Regions from separate parts of the Vibrio lentus genome, predicted to be linked through region 1. Evidence: predicted binding sites of a transcription regulator. Region 1 holds the regulator's gene; each other region holds the start of a gene.
The links. Region 1 encodes PurR, which represses purine synthesis genes. Its sites were predicted from a motif close to TNANGNAAACGTTTNCNTNA; they were not measured.
Positions count from the first base shown of each region.

Region 2: the regulator PurR is predicted to act here: its motif matches at 3,322-3,341, upstream of purE (5-(carboxyamino)imidazole ribonucleotide mutase).
Region 3: the regulator PurR is predicted to act here: its motif matches at 4,687-4,706, upstream of purL (phosphoribosylformylglycinamidine synthase).

Region 1 covers NZ_JAUFQE010000002.1:1,798,894-1,806,337, forward strand. The annotation lists gene torR (two-component system response regulator TorR) at 148-861, opposite strand; gene torD (molecular chaperone TorD) at 1,150-1,797, shown strand; gene purR (HTH-type transcriptional repressor PurR) at 2,115-3,119, shown strand; cyclic di-GMP riboswitch class I at 3,290-3,375, shown strand; gene QWZ07_RS16450 (TfoX/Sxy family DNA transformation protein) at 3,503-4,093, shown strand; gene QWZ07_RS16455 (TVP38/TMEM64 family protein) at 4,227-4,907, shown strand; gene QWZ07_RS16460 (putative signal transducing protein) at 4,971-5,288, shown strand; gene QWZ07_RS16465 (alpha/beta fold hydrolase) at 5,396-6,193, opposite strand; gene glgA (glycogen synthase GlgA) at 6,479-7,444, opposite strand, start outside.
Region 2 covers NZ_JAUFQE010000002.1:3,069,385-3,076,828, reverse strand. The annotation lists gene QWZ07_RS22390 (gamma carbonic anhydrase family protein) at 1-530, shown strand, start outside; gene QWZ07_RS22385 (DUF1488 family protein) at 527-796, opposite strand; gene aroE (shikimate dehydrogenase) at 814-1,644, opposite strand; gene hemF (oxygen-dependent coproporphyrinogen oxidase) at 1,722-2,639, opposite strand; gene tsaC (L-threonylcarbamoyladenylate synthase type 1 TsaC) at 2,659-3,216, opposite strand; gene purE (5-(carboxyamino)imidazole ribonucleotide mutase) at 3,412-3,897, shown strand; gene QWZ07_RS22360 (5-(carboxyamino)imidazole ribonucleotide synthase) at 3,903-5,033, shown strand; gene QWZ07_RS22355 (DNA topoisomerase family protein) at 5,101-5,670, opposite strand; gene QWZ07_RS22350 (DUF494 family protein) at 5,683-6,159, opposite strand; partial or broken gene dprA (DNA-processing protein DprA) at 6,163-7,274, opposite strand; gene QWZ07_RS22340 (LysM peptidoglycan-binding domain-containing protein) at 7,271-7,444, opposite strand, start outside.
Region 3 covers NZ_JAUFQE010000002.1:98,423-105,866, reverse strand. The annotation lists gene QWZ07_RS08815 (DUF3332 domain-containing protein) at 1-313, opposite strand, end outside; gene purL (phosphoribosylformylglycinamidine synthase) at 586-4,512, opposite strand; gene mltF (membrane-bound lytic murein transglycosylase MltF) at 4,842-6,410, shown strand; gene QWZ07_RS08800 (hypothetical protein) at 6,727-6,861, shown strand; gene tadA (tRNA adenosine(34) deaminase TadA) at 6,920-7,444, opposite strand, start outside.

The sequences.
Region 1 (7,444 bases):
GCGAATGAGTAAAACTGAGTAACCTAGTAAGTTGCAGCTGTTCAATTCGTTAATTGTAAAAACCAAGTAATAAAAAGCCGAGACATCAATGACGCCTCGGCTTTTTTACGTTCAAATTTTGTTGCTGACTAGAACTCCCGAAGAGAATCAGTCACCAGCAAACATGTAACCTTCACCGTGAACCGTCACAAAGATTTGTGGGTTCTTAGGGTCGAACTCCATCTTCGCACGCATGCGACGGATTAGCACGTCGATGGTTCGATCATTTGGAGCATCCACTCGGTGGCTGATCATGTTCAAAATACGTTCGCGACTTAACACTTGGTTAGGGTAAGAAGAAAGCGCAACGAGCAGCTCATATTCTGCTTTAGTCAGCTTAACTGGCTCACCATTTTTACTTAAAGCACGACGAGGGATATCAAACGTCCACTCACCAAAACGAACCACAGATTCGTCTTCAGCTTCAACTGCCGTACCAACCGCGGTTTTGCGAGCCGCAGCAATACGCCAAAGTAAGTTTTTAACTCGAACTAATAACTCGCGAAGTTCGAAGGGTTTAGTAACATAATCGTCTGCGCCCATTTCTAGGCCTACAATTTTGTCGATGCTATCCGTGCGTCCAGTAACTAAAATAATCCCAATGTCCGATTGACTGCGTAATTCGCGAGTTAGCATCAATCCATCTTCGCCTGGTAAGTTGATGTCTAGCATAATGAGATCAACGTTGTTTTCTTCCAACACGTTTCTCATCTGAGCGCCGCTTTCCGCTTCGCTCACTGTGTAACCTTCGTTCTGGAAATATCCAACCAGCTTACTTCGGGTTACCACATCATCTTCTACGACTAATACGTGATAGCTCATCTACACCACTTTTCTTATTTAATAGTTTCAGTAACCATTCTATTCATAACTAGTAACAATTCTAGTGGTACAGCAGATAAAAGCGAGAAACATGAATCTTTTTTGATACAAGACAATCTAAAACCTTGCTATTTATCGTCCATCGCAATTCAATATAGGCATTACGACTAACGAGTCACTTTGCGTTTAGCAAATAACCTTGTTATTGAGCCTTGGTGTGCTTATACCCAAATGACTTCGCGATGCTTGGGTATATAAACATCACAAGACTAAATCAGGATCTATGAAATGAAAGATACGAAAGCATTCAACGAACAAAGAGCTGAAATCTACTGGTGGCTATCAAGCTTGTTCGCTAAAGAGCTCACACAAGAAGAACTCGACCACTACCACTCTGTTGAGATCCGTTCTTTCCTGACTGGTTTAGGCGAAAACGAAACACTCAAGCCTGCGATTGATAAACTGGTAGACGCATTGAACCGTCTACAAACACGTGAAGATGCCCAACTAGAACTGTCTGCTGACTTTTGCGATCTATTTTTAAAGACAGATAAACATGGTGCTCTACCTTACGCTTCAATGTATATCGGCGAAACAGGTCTATTAAACGATAAGCCAGCTAAAGACATGGAAGAGATCATGGCTAAGCACAACTTGGTGGTTAACCAAGATCTGAAAGAGCCAGCAGACCACATTGCTATCGAACTTGATTTCCTTGGCAATCTCATCATCCGTTCAAATGAAACTGAGCTTGAAGAAGAATTAGAAAAATCGTTCACTGTTCAACAGCAATTTATTGAACAACAACTCCTTACTTGGGTACCAAAGTTCAACGTTAAATGTTGTGAGATCGATTCATTCGGTTTCTATGCATCTGTGGCAACTCTTCTCGTGGCCTTCTGTAATTTGGACACTCAGTATTTAGCGGGTGAATAAGATACGCTGATGATTAAGTAAACAAATTCAATAGAATGTGACAATTCACCAAGATTTCTGGGTGAATTTTATTGCGAGTAATTTCTAGTCAGTCTAAAATTGTGACCGCAAACGATAAAATATGAAACATTCACGAAATGCTATGCTTATTTAAGTTCAGAGCATTTCGGTGTTAAGACAAGCCGCTCAATAGCGGTTTTTTGTTTTTTAGCACTTTAGTACCCCAAAGAGCCCTACAAATTTAAGCTCTTAGTTAGGTAGCTTAACGGCTACTTTATTCCGTACTTTGGGAAAGTAGCTTCTAATAGGATAAAACCATGGCCACTATAAAAGATGTCGCTCGCTTAGCAGGCGTATCAACTACCACCGTTTCTCACGTAATCAACAAGACACGTTTTGTTGCAGAAGCGACTCAAGAGAAAGTAAATAAAGCCGTAGACGAGTTAAACTACGCACCAAGTGCTGTTGCGCGTAGCTTGAAATGCAATTCAACACGTACTATCGGCATGTTAGTGACTCAATCAACAAACCTCTTCTTCTCTGAAGTGATCGATGGTGTTGAAAGCTACTGCTACCGTCAAGGTTACACTTTGATTCTGTGTAACACGGGTGGTATCTATGAGAAGCAACGTGACTACATACGAATGCTTGCAGAAAAACGTGTAGATGGCATCTTGGTTATGTGTTCCGACTTAACAGAAGAACTTCGTGGCATGTTAGATCGCCATGCTGATATCCCAAAAGTTGTCATGGACTGGGGCCCTGAAACCTCTCAGGCTGATAAGATCATCGATAACTCTGAAGAAGGCGGCTATCTAGCAACCAAGTACCTGCTAGAACGTGGTCACACAAAGATTGCTTGTTTAAGTGGCCACTTAGACAAAGCAGCATGTGTAGAACGCATCGCGGGTTACAAACGCGCACTCAATGAAGCGAAGGTCGCAACCGACGAAAAGCTCATCATTGAAGGTAACTTTGAGTGTGATACCGCTGTACTTGCGGCTGATAGAATTGCTCAGATGGAAGATCGCCCTACCGCTGTGTTCTGTTTTAACGACACTATGGCACTTGGCCTGATGAGTCGCCTGCAACAGCAAGGTATTCGTATTCCTGAAGATATTTCGGTTATCGGTTACGACAACATTGAACTTGCAGAATACTTCTCTCCACCATTGACGACGGTTCACCAACCTAAGCGTCGTGTTGGTAAAAATGCATTCGAAATTTTGTTAGAGCGCATTAAAGATAAAGATCATGAAAAACGTGTCTTCGAAATGCACCCAGAAATTGTTGAGCGAAGCACAGTTAAAACGTTAAATTAATTGATAAATCGAGTTTAATTTCATTAAGCGCACCTTTGAGTGCGCTTTTTTTATAAGCAGATAAAATAAACCCAGTTGCATAACACCAAGATCATTAATTGAAGCAATATCACATTTTGAAATATCAGGTGTGAGCCTCATTCAACAAAAACTTTATTCTATTCAGTCAGTCACGCACAGGGCAAACCACTCGAAAGAGTGAGACGCAAAGCTTCCGGCCTAAACCACTCGTTGGTATGGTAGCGGGGTTACCGATGGCAAAATGCGGTAATTACTAACAATTTAGTAATTTACGGCTTATTGACAATTTAATTGCAACATTTTGCTAATCTCTCGGACCTGCTTATTTGGTGGCGTAGTTCAAATACACCGAGATAGATAACATGGATAAACCGATACTAAAGGACTCAATGAAATTATTTGAGCCCCTAGGAAAAATAAAATCACGCTCAATGTTTGGTGGATTCGGGCTTTTTGCTGATGACACTATGTTTGCTCTGGTTGTTAACGACCAGCTGCACATAAGAGCGGACAAAGACACAACAAAGCAATTCGAGCAACAAGGGTTTCGACCATACGTCTACAAAAAACGTGGTTTCCCTGTCGTCACAAAGTATTTCGCATTGCCGGAAGGCTTGTGGCAAGACCAAGAGAAAATCTTGCAGCTTGCTACGACGTCTTTGGGGTTTGCTAAAGAAGAGAAAGCTGAGCAATCTTCTGCTAAGCCAACTCGATTAAAGGACCTCCCTAACCTTCGACTCGCTACCGAGCGTATGTTAAAAAAGGCTGGGATCGATTCTGTAGAATGTTTATATGAATCTGGCTCTGTAAACGCATTTAACGCCATCAAGGAATCACATGCTTCCTCTGTCAGCATTGAGCTGCTTTGGGCGCTAGAAGGTGCGATCAATGGTACTCATTGGTCTGTTATACCGCAGCAACGTCGTGAAGAGCTTATCAGTCGCGTCAATTAATATTGTCAGTTCAAACTATCTACATAACTAAGCCGCATTCTTGCGGCTTTTTTTATATCTGTTGAAAGTTAATCTATGCTTTGCCTGTCTATCTATACTAATGGTATGCATTGAAAAATTAGAGGAAGTATCAATGAGTAAGAAAATGATATTGGGTATCGTATTGGTCGTAACGATCGTCTTGTTAGGCGTCAATTTCGGCCAATACCTAACACTTGAGAATGCGAAAGCTCAACAAGCTGTTTTGAATGACTACATCGAGAGCAATTTTATTGCCGCTGCTGCAATTTACTTCGCCGCCTATGTCATGATCACGGCTTTCTCAATTCCTGGCGCTGCGGTTGTTACTCTGTTAGGCGCTGCCTTGTTTGGTTTCTGGAACAGTTTACTGCTGGTATCTTTTGCGAGTGCTATTGGTGCAACTCTCGCCTTCTTAAGTAGCCGCTACCTGTTACGTGACTGGATCCAAACCAAGTTTGGTGACAAGTTAGCAACGATTAACAAGGGCGTTGAAAAAGACGGGGCATTTTACTTATTCTCTCTGCGTCTGATTCCTGTCTTCCCATTTTTCCTTATCAACCTGTTAATGGGGTTAACCCCAATGTCGGTAACTCGTTACTACATCACAAGCCAAATAGGGATGTTGCCAGGTACTGCGGTTTTCTTGAATGCTGGTACTCAACTCGCAGAAATTGATTCACTTTCGGGTATCGTATCTCCTTCAGTACTATTGTCATTTGCCTTGTTGGGGGTATTCCCAATTATTGCTAAATGGTTGATGAGTAAGTTCCGCTCAGCACCTGTGGCTGACTAACGTGTATAGCGGAATAACGTATATAACTGACTAAAACCCAAAGCCGAATAAGGTTCTATTTCAATGAAAATCTTCAGTGCATCGAATCCTACAGAAGCCCATATCATCTGTGGATTGTTAGAAAGTGAGAATATTGCGTGTGAAGTCCGTGGTGAGGGCTTGTTCGGTTTGAAAGGGGAAATCCCATTCACTGAGGAAACTGACCCTTACGTATGGTTATATGAGCCAGAATTGGCCAGTAAAGCCCGCACGATAGTCAATGACTACCAAAAACAGCAAGATTCGATCATCTATGAAGAGTGGCGTTGTGGTGAGTGCCATGAAGTCAACGAAGCGCAATTCGGTTCTTGCTGGCAATGTGGTGCTGCATCACCAGAGTAAGAACATTACGAACGATACTCCTCCCTTAAAATAAAAACGGGAAGCTAATATTAGCTTCCCGTTTTTATTTAATTCGATTTATTTGTTCAGATAGCGAACCAAGAGGATCATTGGATTTGTTTTTGAATAAACGCGATAGAACGTTGGTTGAACTCTTCAGGGTTTTCAACATTACACACATGTCCGCAATTCGCTATTTCCACTAACTCACTCGACTCGTGCGCTTCAACCATCTCTTTTACCGGCTTGATGAACATGTAGTCACGTTCTCCCATCAAATAAAGAGTCGGGATCGGCAACTCTCTATCTTTGAAGTATTTCATTAGAGGGTTCACATCAGCGGTAAGGATGAACCAACGTTTAAATTCTTTTTGACACAGTTTTTTGGCTTCGCGGATAAATAGATGGCGAGATTCTTTTTGGCTTTTCTGCGGCATAACAACATAAGCAAAAAGGCTGTATAGCCACATGTATGGAATGATGTGCTTGCTTAAATTACCCAGCTTTATTAGTACTTGAGAGCGAGTATTGAGCTTAGTCACTGCACCACCGAGTACCATTGAACGCACGCGCCCTGCCGCTAATTCCGCTACGTTGCGAACAATAATCGTCCCGAGAGACATACCAACGAAATGCGCTGAACGGATTTTTAGATGATCAAGAACTTTAAGGATATCGAGCGTGACCGATTTGAACGTATAGCGGTTCGTAATCAGGCCTTTAAGTATGCTGTCTGACTTACCATGCCCTCTAAGATCAATGAGAAGCAAGTTGAAATGTTGTTTATACGCTTTGATCTGTTTGAACCAAATAGAGGAGCTTCCCCCCGCGCCATGCACAAACACAACCCACTCATCGCTCGTAGGGTGAGTAAATGTTTTATGAAATAATAAACTCTCAGACATACCTATCGCTTTAATTATAATAATGGAGCTATGCCTCATGGTGAGGCGATGGCTAAGGATATCACGCTATTGAGCAGATTAAGTGATAATAGTGTCAAACCTAACATTAGTCATGTGAATACCTGCCCTCCTTTTCTACCTGACTAAAATGAGTTTGCAAGTTTTGTCTTCGTAAACGTGATGTGTTCTGACCAAAAAACAAAAAGGCACTCTAGTCTCAGAGCGCCTTCTTTCATTACAAACTATTACTAGCTGTCAGCTTAATTTTAAAACTATTTCAGCGAGTTAAAGTGCCGAATGGTACATTGCAAGATACTCTTTTGCCGCATCTTCCCAACTAAAATCTTGCTGCATGGCATAAAGTTGAACACGCTTAATTTCAGATGGGTTTTGTGCGTAAAGCAGCAATGAACGATGTAACACAGCCAGTAACGCTTGTGGTGTCGGTTCATCAAACGCAAATCCAGTTGCGATCTCAGGATCCTGATCGTAATCATTCACGCTGTCTTTTAAACCACCGACAGAACGAACAATTGGTAAAGTACCGTAAGCCATGCTGTAGATTTGGTTTAAGCCACAAGGCTCAAATTCAGAAGGCATCAAGAAGAAATCAGAGCCCGCTTCAACCAAGTGTGCTAATTCGTTGTTATACGCTTCAACAAACGAGAACTTGTTTGAGTGAAGTGCCGACAACTCTTTTAGCTGACTCGCTAAAACCGGATCACCAGTACCCACAATCACAATCTGCAAGTCGTTCTTCAAGAACTGTTCGATGATAGGCAGTAAGTAGTGAACACCTTTCTGATTAGTCAGACGACAAACCATGCCATAAACCGCACAATCGGTGACTGGTAGGCCAACATCTTGTTGCAGTTTTTGCTTACAAGCTGATTTCCCACGAACCATGCTGTGTTTGGTCGCTTTGTATTTACGAGGTAGGAAAGCATCCGTTTCCGGGTTCCAGGCACCGTAATCACAGCCATTCAAAATACCAAACAGGTCGTTAGATCTGTGTTGGAATTCAGCTGCCATACCATGGCTACCTAATTCCGTCTTCAACTCTTGTGCATAAGTTGGGCTAACTGCATTCACTTTATCAGCACACAACACACCCGCTTTCAGCATCGTCACGTGAGTATCACTTACGGCAGCTTCAGGAACATTATGGCTGTGCATTTCAGGCAAAGACTGCAACTCTTCGTAAGAAAACACGCCTTTAAAAACGGCATTGTGAATAGAGATTACGCTGCG
Region 2 (7,444 bases), 1.3 Mb from region 1:
GTTATAAAGGAATATCCCCTCAGATTGGACAAGGTGTCTATATAGATACAAGTTCGGTACTGGTTGGTGATATCAAAATAGGTGACGACTCTAGTGTGTGGCCTTTGGTTGCAGCTCGAGGAGATGTGAACCACATTCATATTGGAAATAGAACTAATATCCAAGACGGCAGCGTTTTGCACGTCACCCATAAGAATGCAGAAAACCCTGAGGGTTATCCTCTACTAATAGGTAATGATGTCACTATCGGTCATAAAGTAATGCTACACGGCTGCACCATTGAAGATCGTGTACTTGTTGGTATGGGAGCTATCGTGCTCGATGGCGTGGTTATTAAAGAAGATGTGATGATTGGTGCTGGTAGCTTAATTCCGCCAAACAAGGTACTTGAAAGCGGTTATCTCTATGTAGGAAGCCCAGTAAAACAAGCACGCCCATTAAATGATAAAGAGCGTGCCTTTTTACAGAAGTCAGCTGACAACTATGTTCAGAATAAAAACGACTATCTAGACTCTGTGCTACCAGTCTAAAGCACTTTGATCTGAATCCGATTAGAGGAGTCATACTCCTCTTCTTCTATTAACTCTTCCGCTAGCTCTTCAATATCAAAACGTAACTCTGAAAAGATAACTAAAGCTTGATCGCCTTCTTCTATACCTTTACCTGCCAATCGAGACAGCTCTTCAATAGACATAACACACTCAATCAGTGCGCCAGACTGCTGTGCTGGGAAGATGACTGATTGATTTTCTTCATCCCAATCTTGGATATCAGGAAATAGAATTGATTGATTCATTTTTTATAAATACCTCATTACATCTCTAGGTTTTTACGTAGTTCTCTTAAAATCTGTTTTGTTCCCGGACGAAGGCCACGCCAAAGCATGAAGCTCTCAGCGGCCTGTCCTACCAACATACCCAAACCATCATAAGCAGCGTGAACACCATTATCTAATGCCCACTGATTGAATACCGTGTTGCCCGACCCGTAAACCATGTCATAAACGGCACTATTCGAATTGAAAATAACCTCAGAAATTTCAGGAAGCTGACCACTTAGACCAGACGAGGTCGAGTTAACGATGACATCAAACCCTTCATTAACATCGCTTAACCCCATTCCTTTGATGTTTCCATGTGAAGAAAACATTTCGGCCAGAAGTTCAGCCTTTGAACTGGTTCGATTAGCGACTACCAACTGTTGTGGCTTTTGGTCGAGAAGAGGTTGGATCACTCCTCGAGCAGCACCACCAGCGCCAAGCAGAAGAACGCGAGCCCCTTCGAGCATAACTTGATGTTGAAGAAGGTCTTGAACTAAGCCTTCACCATCGGTGTTATCACCAATGATCTCTCCATCATCGAGCTTCTTAAGTGTGTTTACAGCACCGGCTAGTTCAGCTCTTTCAGTCAGGCGATTAGCGAACTGATAAGCATCTTCTTTAAATGGCGCTGTGACATTACACCCTCTACCACCTTCACTAAAAAAAGCTTGAGCAGCAATGATGAATTCACCTTGTTCTGGCTGGAGTGCTGTATAGGTAAGTTGTTGGCTGGTTTGGCGAGCAAATAATGTATGAATGAATGGCGATTTGCTTTGCCCAATAGGATTACCGAAAACGGCATAACGATCTACTTGCTGTGTCATATCCTTACCTAACAGAAATAATAAAAAGGGTCATCTATATAGATGACCCTATCACTATCCCTATAAGGAAGGAAGAACTACCAAACTCGAGGTTTTAGGTAGTCACTATAAAGAAGAGCTTCTGGTGAACCCGCTTGTGGTTCGTAGCGGTATTCCCAACGAGCCAGCGGCGGCATAGACATCAATATAGACTCTGTGCGACCACCGCTTTGTAAACCAAATAAGGTGCCACGGTCGTAAACTAGGTTAAATTCAACATAGCGACCACGACGATATAGCTGGAAGTCACGCTCACGCTCACCGTAAGACGTCTCTTTTCGTCGTTCTACAATTGGTAGATAGGCGGCTACAAAGCCTTCACCGACCGCCTGCATATAAGCAAAGCTCTTATCGAAACCCCACTCATTTAAGTCATCAAAGAACAAGCCACCAACACCACGTGTTTCGTCTCGGTGAGGCAGATAGAAGTATTTATCACACCACTCTTTATGTTCTTGATAGACATCATCACCAAACGGCGCACAAAGATCTTTAGCGGTTTGATGCCAAGATTGGCAGTCTTCATCGAAAGGATAAAATGGCGTTAAGTCAAAACCACCACCAAACCACCAAATCGGGTCTTCCCCCTCTTTTTCCGCAATAAAGAACCGAACGTTCGCATGTGAGGTTGGGATGTATGGGTTTTTAGGGTGGATAACTAATGAAACCCCCATCGCTTCAAACTTACGTCCAGCTAACTCAGGGCGATGAGCTGTTGCTGAAGCTGGCATTGCCTTACCCGCTACGTGAGAGAAATTAACCCCACCTTGCTCGAATACTGCACCATTGGTCATCACGCGAGTTCGACCACCGCCACCAAGGTGTTCGCCAGGTTCACGCTCCCATGCATCTTCTTCAAACAGTGCTGTGCCATCAGCTTGCTCAAGCTGTTGGCAAATCGAATCTTGTAGGCTCAGTAAAAACTGTTTTACTGCTTCTTTATCAATTGCTGACATCTTTCTTCCTCTGCAGGGTTTAACCCTGTCTTAATATTTTCGACGTTTTTGCATCTCTAATTTCGCTTGGCTTCTCACGACCACCCGTTTGACCTTCTAAAATAGCCACCAAATGTTGACCCAGTTGCTGTTGAACTTCTTCAGTCGTCATACAAGGCGGCTCGCCAGTCAGGTTAGCACTGGTAGAGGTTAACGGCTTGCCGAATTCATTACACATTCTTTGAACCAAAGGGTGATCCGTCACGCGTACCGCGATCGAATCAAATTGACCGCTTACCCAGTCAGTAACTTTACTGCTGGTTGGCATAATCCAAGTGACCGGGCCTGGCCATGTCGCTTTAACCGTCGCTAATTGGTCATCGGTTAGTTGGCTTTCGTCAATATAAGGCAACAACTGCTCGTAACTTGCAGCAATTAAGATCAACCCTTTCTCCATCGGTCGCTGTTTTAAATCGAGCAATTTCTTGATGGCTTGTGGATTATCGGGATCACAACCGACCCCAAAAACGCCTTCTGTCGGGTAAGCAATGACTTCACCTTGTTGTAATGCCTGCAAAGTATGTTGAAAGTTATCCAAGGGTTGCCTCATTAATTCTGTTATCGAACTCGCTAAGTGTACAAATTATCATTCACTGTGACTAAAGCTATTTGTTTATAAAATGTATCAATTAACAACCTAGACTGACGCAAACGTTTTCCTTAAGCAATTTTACCCGTATAATGCGCGCAAAATATCTAATCACTAATTAAATCGTACCTGAAGGAGTTTGAGATGACTGTCGGTATTATCATGGGTTCTAAATCTGATTGGCCAACAATGAAGCTAGCTGCAGAAATGTTGGATCAGTTTGGCGTGGCGTACGAAACAAAAGTGGTTTCTGCTCACCGCACACCTCAGTTGCTTGCTGACTACGCAACCAGTGCGAAAGAGCGCGGTATTAAAGTGATTATTGCTGGTGCTGGCGGTGCTGCGCATCTTCCGGGCATGGCTGCAGCTTTCACAAGCGTCCCTGTTTTAGGTGTTCCTGTTCAGTCTAAAGCACTGAAAGGCATGGACTCGCTACTTTCTATCGTACAAATGCCAAAAGGTATCGCGGTAGGTACTCTGGCTATCGGTGAAGCTGGTGCTGCTAACGCTGGCATCCTAGCCGCTCAAATCATTGGTACACACAATGAAGACGTGATGGCAAAAGTAGAAGCGTTCCGCTCTGAGCAAACAGAAACGGTTCTTGCTAATCCAAACCCTGCAGAGGACTAATTCCCATGCATGTTCTTGTGTTAGGCGCGGGCCAACTTGCTCGCATGATGTCCCTAGCTGGGGCACCGCTGAATATTGAAATTTCTGCTTTTGATGTTGGCAGCAAAAATATTGTTCACCCATTAACGCAAGCGATTCTAGGCAACGGCTTAGACAATGCGATTGAGCGTGCAGACGTCATTACTGCAGAGTTCGAACATATCCCTCACGACGTGCTTGAGGTATGTGAGCGCAGCGGTAAGTTCTTGCCGACAACAGAAGCAATCAAAGCTGGCGGTGACCGTCGTCTTGAAAAAGCCCTGTTAGACGAAGCAAACGTGAAAAATGCCAAGTACTACGTGATTAACTCTCGCGAAGACTTTGACGCTGCGATTGCTCACGTAGGCTTGCCAATGGTCTTGAAGAGCACACTTGGCGGCTACGATGGCAAAGGCCAGTGGCGCTTAAAGACATTAGATAATGTTGAGTCAACTTGGACAGAAATGGCGGAGTGCATTGCCGCGACCGACAACCAAGCTATTGTGGCTGAAGAGTTCGTTCCGTTTGACCGCGAAGTATCACTTGTCGGTGCTCGTGGCGCCAATGGCGAGATTCAAGTGTACCCACTGGCTGAAAATGTTCACACCGACGGCGTATTGAGCTTATCGACAGCGATTGATGACATTGAACTGCAAGAGCAAGCAAAAACCATGTTCACCGCTGTTGCAGAACGTTTGGATTACGTTGGCGTGCTAGCGTTAGAGTTCTTTGATGTTAAAGGTTCACTGCTGGTTAACGAGATTGCACCACGTGTTCATAACTCTGGCCACTGGACGCAACAAGGCGCTGAAACTTGTCAGTTTGAGAACCACCTACGTGCTGTGTGTGGTATGCCACTAGGCAGTACTAAACTGATTCGCCCAACCGCAATGATCAACATTCTTGGTGAAGATACTCTACCTGAAGCAATTTTGGCTCAAGGTGGTTGTCATGTTCATTGGTATGGCAAAGAGAAGCGTGCAGGTCGTAAGATGGGCCACATTAACGTGAGCGCTGACTACAACGCAGAACTGCAAAGAGCGTTATGCTCACTGGCAGATATTCTCGATAAGCAAGCTTACCCTGCTGTGCATGAGTTTGCTGAGCAGATGAAGTAGCCGACATTGTGGATTTGATATAAAAATGGCGCTCAGTGAGCGCCGTTTTTTTGTCTATAGCATCAGGTTATTGAGATTGAATGTGATGACACTTGCGATCAGCGCATTGCTTCTTGATACCACTGGCTGTTTTCTTCTCAAGTAACAACGGGAACTGGCACTCTTCACAGCGGCCTAGAACAGGTGGTTGGTTTACTGCGAACTTACACTTAGGGTAGTTATCACAAGCATAGAAGGTTTTGCCATAGCGAGATTTACGCTCAACCAAATGGCCTCTGCCACACTCAGGGCAAGCAACAAGTGGCTGCTCTTCAGGTTGTTCTTTGGGTTGATCCAAAGATTCGATGTGATTACACGTTGGGTAGCTACTACAACCAATGAACATCCCAAAGCGGCCTTGCCTTAATACCAATTCGTTTTGGCATTTAGGACACGGTACACCCAACTCTTTCACCACATGGCCATCGTTTTGATGCAAAGGCTTGATGTAATCACAGCTCGGATACTGCTTACAGCCTAAAAATGGGCCGTGCTTACCATGGCGAAGCTGAAGCTCTCCACCACACTGTGGACATGGTTCACGCTCTAACGCATGTTCATGTGCTGAAAAAAGCTGATTATCAATCTTACTACTCATGACAAGCCTGTATTAATGCAAGATACCTTGCTCTTTGGTGTACAACAGCTCTTCCATTTGCGTGTAAGCACTTTCATTACCCGGCACATTAAATAGCACCATTAAGATAATCCATTTCAGATCATCCAATTCAAATTCGTTGGTCTCAAGCCCCATCACACGATCAATCACCATTTCACGAATCTCTGTCGTAAGCACGTTGATCTGCTCAAGGAACAATAAGAAGCCTCGACACTCCATATTAATACGTGAAATCTCTCGACTGGTATAAATACGCATCGAGGTATTGGAACACACACTAATCGCCGCTTGGTTCTCGGTATCTTGCAATGCAGCAAGATCTTCTAACCAATGGAGGGCCTTATAAATATCATCTTGGTGAAACCCTGCTCGAAGAAGCTCATCTTCCAGCTCATCTTGATCCACCTGCAATTCAGAATCGCTATGGATGTAGGTTTCAAACAAGTACATCAGTATGTCCATCATCATAGCTTAGCCTCTCCCCTTTCGAATATAGCCACCGGAAACTGCAACAACATGCCCTGAGAGCTCAAGCTCTAAAAGCTGCATCATGACCTCATGCACAGGTATATGGGTTCTCTGTGCCAAAATATCAACGGGTGTCGCCTCTAATCCTACGTTAGCTAACAGCTGTGGAAATGGCAATTGTTCATTTTCACACTCATTCGGCGTAGGCTCGAACAAACTGGGCTGCTGATCTATAGACCAGTCTAACAGACTCTTTATTTCGATCAGAACATCTTGAGCATTTTGCACCAAACATGCACCAGCTTTAATTAATCTATTGCCGCCACGGCTGGTTGGACTATGAATAGAGCCTGGTAACGCAAACACCTCTCGGCCTTGCTCCATGGCATAGCGAGCTGTAATCAAAGAGCCACTCTTCTCAGCCGCTTCACTACCAAGGTTCCGAGCGATAACCCACTTATAATACGGTTACGGCGAGGGAAATGTTCAGGTCGAGGTTTGGCACTTGGGCGAAACTCTGAAACCAATGCACCATTTTCACAGATTCTATCGGCTAAGTTTCTGTGCCGTGCTGGGTAAATGGAATCCAAACCTGAACCTAAAACCGCGAAAGTCTCTCCTCCTTTATCTAGAGCACCATCATGAGCGTAACCGTCAATGCCCAACGCTAAGCCACTCGTGACAATCAAACCGTTTTGGACGAACTCTTTGGCGAAGGACTTCGCTGTCTGCAGCCCTTCGATGCTGGCATTACGACTGCCGACCATTGCGATTTGAGGCTCAATCAGTTTTTCAACGTGACCTTTAACGAAAAGCGCGCTCGGCGCAGAGGCTGTCTCATTCAGCAGTTTGGGATAATGCGAGCAATTCGGGGTAATGATGTGATGGTTGGGTTGTCTTGCTTGCCACGCTAGGCAAGCCTCCACTTCTCTTGGGGCTTGCTCTCTTAAATAGGAGATTTGCTTAGCTGACAAGCCAATCGCTTGCAGCTGCTGACTTGAGTAGCCAACAATGTTCGAAGGGGAGTCGATACTCAGCAGACGAGAAAGGCGCTTGCCACCCAATTGCGGTACAAAACTTAGAGTTAGCCAAGCGCTCAGTTGTTGCTCATTCACTCGGTGCCCTTAAGCTCTTCCGTCACAGCAAGGTCCAAAGGCGATACCGCCAGAATGTCATTACTAACAGGCTTAGAGCTCTGAGTGATCAAGGCCAAGCTAAAATACTCATAAGGACGAATGACCATCAAGCTACCGAGTGAGGTACTTGGCAACTGCACCTTATCGCT
Region 3 (7,444 bases), 1.7 Mb from region 1:
TTAGTGAATCGTCTAGGCTGTCGTTCACATCGATCATGGTGTCGACTTTACTATCAAAGATGTGAGGTGCGCCTGTGAGTGGGTTTTTACCCGCCCAGAATTCGATTGAGTTAAATACAATGTAATCGGCTGCTGTTGTTAGCGCGTAAACTGGCGCAAGCAAGAAGTTGACCCCGGCACGAGCGTAACGGTTATCTACAACCTCGACGTTGAACTTCATTAATTTCCCAGTAACGGCGTTACTACCGACACACCCAGCTAATGACATGACAATCGCTGCCACTGCAACTGCTTTTGTGATTGTTGTTTTCATAGATCCCTCTTATGCCACGATGATTGATTCAGTTTTTGAACGGCCAAATTGAATTGTTCTTGCATGAATACAAGAAATGACGGCCTAACAAATTGATTCCATAACATTTAGCGTAGTGGAGATTTTTAGAACAGCAAACTGCAAACCTAATTTGTTTCGCGTTGGTTCCTAAAATTTGTGTAATAAAAAAGCGCAGACCTTTCGATCTACGCTTTTAACTTTTTAGCTTTTAGTTAATCCAATCTAGATTAACGCAGCATGTAGGTAAGTGATTAACCCACATTCTTACGTGCGTTTTGGAACATACGCATCCAAGCACCATTCTCGCCCCAACCTTCTGGAGACCAAGAGTTAGCAACCGTACGGAATACACGCTCTGGGTGAGGCATCATGATAGTCACACGGCCATCCGTCGTTGTTAAACCAGTGATAGCATTAGGCGAACCGTTCGGGTTATTCGGGTATTGCTGCGTTTGGTTACCGTTGTTATCAACGTAACGTAGAGCAACCGTACCCGAGTTTTCAATCGCGTTTAGGTGGTCGTTGTCACGCACTTCTACGCGGCCTTCACCGTGAGAAACAGCGATTGGCATACGAGAACCTTCCATGCCGTTGAAGAATACAGAATCAGACTTCTGAACTTCAACGAGGCTGAAACGAGCTTCAAAACGCTCAGATTCGTTACGAACGAAACGTGGCCAGTATTCTGCACCTGGGATAAGTTCACGTAGGTTCGACAACATCTGACAACCGTTACACACACCTAGAGAGAACGTATCTTCGCGCTTGAAGAAGTTTTCAAATTGGTCGCGAGTAGAATCGTTAAACAGAACTGACTTAGCCCAACCTTCGCCAGCGCCCAGTACATCACCGTAAGAGAAGCCACCACAAGCAACAAGGCCGTTGTATTCTTCTAGTACCGCTTGACCCGTTAGGATGTCGCTCATGTGAATATCAGTCGCTTCGAAACCTGCACGGTCGAATGCTGCTGCCATTTCAACGTGAGAGTTAACACCCTGCTCACGTAGAATCGCCATCTTAGGCTTAGCGCCCGTGTTGATGTAAGGAGCAGCAATGTCTTCATTTACGTCAAAGCTTAGTTTTACGTTCAGACCTGGGTCTGAATTGTCTTTCTTCGCTTCGTGCTCTTGGTCTGCACAGATTGGGTTATCACGTAGACCTTGCATCTTGTGCGTCGTCTCAGCCCAGATAGTACGTAGTTCAGTACGGTTACGTTGGATTACAACGTCTGCGCCTGACTTAATCACTACTTCGTCTGATGCTTCCCCTTCACCAACAACGCTACCAATTACGTGTGAACACGCTTCTAGACCGTTTGCTGCAAGAGTAGAAAGAACTGCGTCTAGGTCGTCGTTACGAACTTGGATTACTGCACCTAGCTCTTCATTGAAGAGTGCTGCTAGCGTATCTTCGCTGTTCTCTGATGCAGATAAAAGCGCTTCAATGTTCGCGTTAACACCACAGTGACCTGCGAACGCCATTTCAGCTAGCGTTACGAATAGACCGCCATCGCCTTTATCGTGGTAAGCCACAACTTGGTCGTTCGCTACAAGCGTTTGAACACCTTCGTAGAAGCCTTTTAGTTGTGCTGCATTGTCTACGTCTGCTGGTTTATCACCAAGCTGCTTGTAAACTTGCGCTAGTGCTGTAGCACCCATACGGTTTTTGCCGTTACCTAAGTCGATAAGAACTAGGCTTGTATTACCCTTGTCAGTGCGAAGCTGAGGCGTAATCGTCTTACGAACATCTTCAACACGTGCGAACGCAGTGATAACAAGAGATAGCGGAGACGTTACTTCTTTCTGCTCGCCATTCTCTTCCCACTTAGTCTTCATCGACATTGAGTCTTTACCCACAGGGATAGTTAGACCCAGTGCTGGACATAGCTCTTCACCGACTGCTTTAACCGCTTCGTAAAGGCCTGCATCTTCTCCTGGGTGACCTGCTGGAGACATCCAGTTAGCCGACAGTTTAATGTGTTTGATATCACCGATGTTCGTCGCTGCGATGTTAGTGATTGCTTCACCAACCGCTAGGCGAGCTGATGCACCAAAGTCTAGAAGTGCTACTGGTGTACGCTCACCAAGAGACATTGCCTCACCGTGGTAAGAGTCGTAACTTGCTGCTGTTACAGCACAGTTAGCAACAGGAACCTGCCATGGGCCAACCATTTGGTCACGAGCTACAAGGCCTGTTACCGAGCGGTCACCGATAGTGATAAGGAATGTTTTCTCTGCCACTGTTGGTAGGCGAAGAATACGGTCAACCGCTTCGTTTAGTTCGATACCAGAACGGTCAATCGCAGGGTTGTTTGCTTTTAGCGTCTTCGCGTCACGGTGCATCTTAGGTGTTTTACCTAATAGGATGTCCATTGGCATGTCGATTGGCGTGTTGTCGAAGTGTGAATCTTCAAGTTTAAGTTCACGCTCTTCAGTTGCTTTACCAACCACTGCGTATGGTGCACGCTCACGCTTACAAATCGCGTCGAATGTTGCCATGTCTTTATCAGCAACCGCCATTACGTAGCGCTCTTGAGATTCGTTACACCAGATCTCAAGTGGGCTCATGCCCGGCTCATCGTTTGGCACGTCACGTAGATTAAAGATACCGCCACGCTCGCCATCGTCGACTAGCTCAGGAAGAGCATTCGAGATACCGCCTGCGCCCACATCGTGGATAAATGCGATTGGGTTCGCATCACCAAGCTGCCAACAACGGTCGATAACTTCCTGACAACGACGTTCCATCTCTGGGTTTTCACGTTGTACAGAAGCAAAATCTAAGTCTTCAGAAGAAGAACCAGAATCCATTGAAGATGCAGCACCGCCACCAAGGCCGATGTTCATCGCAGGGCCACCAAGAACGATTAGGCTTGCACCTACTGGGATCTCTTTCTTCTGAACATGATCGTCACGAATGTTACCTAGACCACCAGCCAGCATGATTGGCTTGTGGTAACCACGTACTTCTTCACCTGCGTGAGAGTTTACTTTCTCTTCGTAAGTACGGAAGTAACCTAATAGGTTTGGACGACCAAATTCGTTATTGAATGCTGCGCCACCAAGAGGGCCTTCAAGCATGATATCCAAAGCAGTAACAATACGGCTCGGCTTACCAAAATCAGTTTCCCAAGGTTGAACGAAGTTCGGGATCTTAAGGTTAGATACAGAAAAGGCAACCAAACCCGCTTTTGGCTTACCACCAATACCTGTCGCGCCTTCATCACGGATTTCACCGCCTGAACCTGTTGATGCGCCCGGCCATGGAGAAATTGCCGTTGGGTGGTTGTGAGTTTCAACTTTCATCAAGATATGTGTTTTCTCTTGGTGATAGTTGTACTGACGAGTTTCTGGATCTGGGAAGAAACGACCGACTTCAGAACCTGTCATTACCGCTGCGTTATCTTTATAAGCAGACAGAACGTGTTCTGGTGTCGTTTCAAAGGTGTTCTTAATCATCTTGAATAATGATTTTTCTTGCTTAACGCCATCGATAGTCCAATCAGCGTTAAAGATCTTGTGACGACAGTGCTCTGAGTTCGCTTGTGCAAACATCATTAGCTCGATGTCAGTCGGGTTACGACCTAGCTTTTCAGTGAAGCTTTCAAGAAGGTAATCAATTTCATCTTCTGCTAGCGCAAGACCTAGGGTAACGTTTGCTTTTTCAAGCGCTTTACGTCCGCCAGTTAATAGGTCAACTTCCGCATAAGGAGCAGGCTCAGCAACTGTGAATAGTGCAGCTGCCGATTCGAAGTCAGTAAAAACCACTTCCATCATACGGTCGTGCAGGATTGCTTTCAGCTCAACAAGTTGAAGCTCAGAAAGTTCAGAAGAAGTTTCAATGTAGAAAGCGGTACCGCGCTCTAGACGTGACACTTTAGCCAGTCCACAGTTGTGTGCGATATCAGTTGATTTTGAAGACCAAGGCGAGATAGTGCCTGGACGTGGCGTTGCAAGCAGCAGTAAACCTTCAGGTTCATGCTCTTCAATCGTTGGACCGTAAGTCAGTAGCTTTTCTAGCTTCTCAACTTCAGACGCATCTAGGTCTGCCGTTAAATCAGCAAAGTGGGCAAACTCAGCGTAAATACCTGTTACAGGTAAGCTTAATTCACGACAAAGCTCTAAAAGCTTGTTAACACGAAACTCAGATAGAGCTGGGGAGCCACGCAAAATTCTCATGTGCTTAGGTCTCTTATGCAGTTGATTAAGGTGATATTGGAATAAATTCAGTGGGTTATAGGAACAACCTAACTGTTTTCTTCGAAGCTATTCCCGAAGGTTAACAAACCTATGCCGATTCCACCTCTTCAATGCGAGCGCATTATAAAGCATTTCTTTTTGTGACGTAACACCAAAAGCAACCGTTTGCGTTATTTTTTTCATCTAACGATATAAATGACAGTTTTGCTGCATTTATCAGCACTTTTACAACTGTTTAAATAAACCTGCTTTGCCAGCCTTGCGGGGTTTGGTATAAAGGGGCTTCCACTTTTCGAGATTTCATTTTGATGCCTAAATTTACGCTCATCTTTTCGTCTAAATTCCTTCTGCTCGTTATCGCTCTGTTAGGGCTAACGGGATGCCAGATTGAATCTGAACCTAAAAGTGTCCTTGAGCAGATACGAGATCGCGGCGTTCTTCGTGTCGGCACCCTGAATAACCAACTCTCTTATTACATTGGTCCCGATGGCCCTGCTGGCTTAGATTACGAGTTAGCTCGTGAGTTTGCGCAGGAGCTTGGTGTAAAGCTTGAGGTTAAACCTGCATACCGTTTATCCGGCCTCTTCCCTGCCCTAAAGAAAGGCGAGATCGATCTTATCGCGACTGGGTTAACGCAAAACAATAATCTGACACGTGCGTATCGCGCCGCGCCCGCTTATTACTATGTCAGCCAACAAGTCGTGTATAAGAAAGGTCAATGGCGACCAAGAAACCTCGGTCAACTGATCAAGTTTGAAAACGAGCGTCAGGCCGAATTTGTAAAAGCACAATCTGAATCAGAAGAAACGGCATCAAATGAAACACTAACGCCGTCTTTGGTTGTGGTGAAAGACTCACACTTTGAACCAACACTAAAACAGCTACAGAACACACACGATGACTTTATCTACGATGCGGTCGGTAATGCAGACATCAATGACCTGCTAAAAGAAGTGTCGACTGGCGAACGCTTGTTTACTGTAGCAGACTCGATTGAACTGTCACTCGCACAGCGTTTGTACCCAGACGTCGCTTTGGCATTTGAACTCACTGAAGACCAACCTATCTCTTGGTACTTAGAGCGTTCTGAAGATGAAAGCCTGTATGCATTGCTAATTGAGTTCTTCGGCAACCTAAAACAATCTGGCGAACTGGCTTCATTGGAAGAGAAGTACATCGGTCACATTGGTACCTTTGACTACGTTGATACTCGTGCCTTTATCCGCGCCTTGGATAGCAAGCTACCAAAATGGTCACCACTGTTTCAGAAATACTCACAAGAATTTGATTGGCGCTTGATTGCTGCTTTGGCATACCAAGAGTCACACTGGAACCCAGTAGCACGTTCTCCTACAGGTGTTCGAGGCATGATGATGTTGACGCTACCAACCGCGAAAAGCGTAGGTGTAACTAATCGTCTTGACCCGAAACAGTCGGTACAAGGTGGTGTTGAATACTTACGTCGTATCGTGAATCGAGTTCCCGACTCTATTACTCAACATGAAAAGATCTGGTTTGCCCTCGCATCATATAACGTAGGTTACGGTCACATGATGGATGCACGTCGCTTAACCAAAGCACAAGGCGGTGATCCTGACGCTTGGGGTGATGTGAAAGACAGACTGCCTCTTCTAAAGCAGAAGAAGTACTACAGTAAAACTCGTTACGGTTATGCTCGTGGTGATGAAGCAAGGAATTACGTTGAGAACATTCGCCGTTATTATCAAAGCATTATTGGCCATGTGAACAAGCGAAATAAAGAAGAAGAAGCGAGCCTTGAAGGGTTAGTGGTTATCCCACCTTTAGAGATCTCGGGCGCTGAATCGACAATCAGTGCGGCTGAATCCGCTGTCGACGAAGCTGAGTCTTCCAAATAAATGAAAAAGAGCAATGCCATACAGCGTTGCTCTTTTTTTATACATGAGCCACTGGTTCGTATTGGCTGGTTCGCATTGAGAAAATAAACAAACAAAGTGACCGTTAAACTTGAGGTGTCATATTGCAGTAACAATTGAACTTTATAACGACACACCATAAGCGCCATGATGTTCTGTTGTATTCAGACACTGACCATCGCGATAGCTACTCAAAAAGTATCGCTAAGTTCGAGACAAAGCTCATAAACAAATAACCACTATAATTAAAACTGAAGTCATAATTACAAAGCCAGACGACAAATAGGAAATCGTTGAAATGATGAAGAACAAACTGAAATCGAAGCGCCTTGATAAGACCGTTGCTGCAAACCGTCGTAAGCGTATGCTTTCAAATAATAAGAAAAAGATCATTTGGCGCAACCGTGCTTTCATGCAGATACTTTCTGAGTAAATACACCGAGTAAGTTTTCTGCGGCACTCTTACGATAGAGGGTGCCTAAAACTTGCTTCTACCTCTTGTTAGTTGGCTTTTTCTTGTTACTTGCCTTCTCGGCTTCTAAACGCTGCTCTTCCTGCAAACGCTCAAGCTTTCGCTTCTCTTTTATCTCTTTTCTACGACGTTTAAAAAACGCCTGTAGCTGTTCACGGCACTCTTCTTCTAACAGACCATGCTCAACATCGGCATAGTGGTATGAAGCTTGGCTTTCGAAGAGGTTCAATACCGTACCCGCCGCACCCGCTTTCAAGTCAGGCGCACCAAAGACAATACGTTTTACTCGGCTGTGTAACAAGGCTCCAGCGCACATAGGACACGGTTCAAGCGTGACGTATAAAGTGGTATCGAGTAAGCGATAGTTTTCCAAAGCTTGGCCCGCTTTACGCAAGGTTTCGATTTCTGCATGTGCCGTAGCATCGTGGCTGCCAATCGAACGGTTCCAACCTTCAGAAATAATCTCACCCTCTTTTACCAACACAGCACCAACGGGAACCTCTCCCTCATTCTCAGCTTGCTTGGCCACCTCAATGGCACGTCG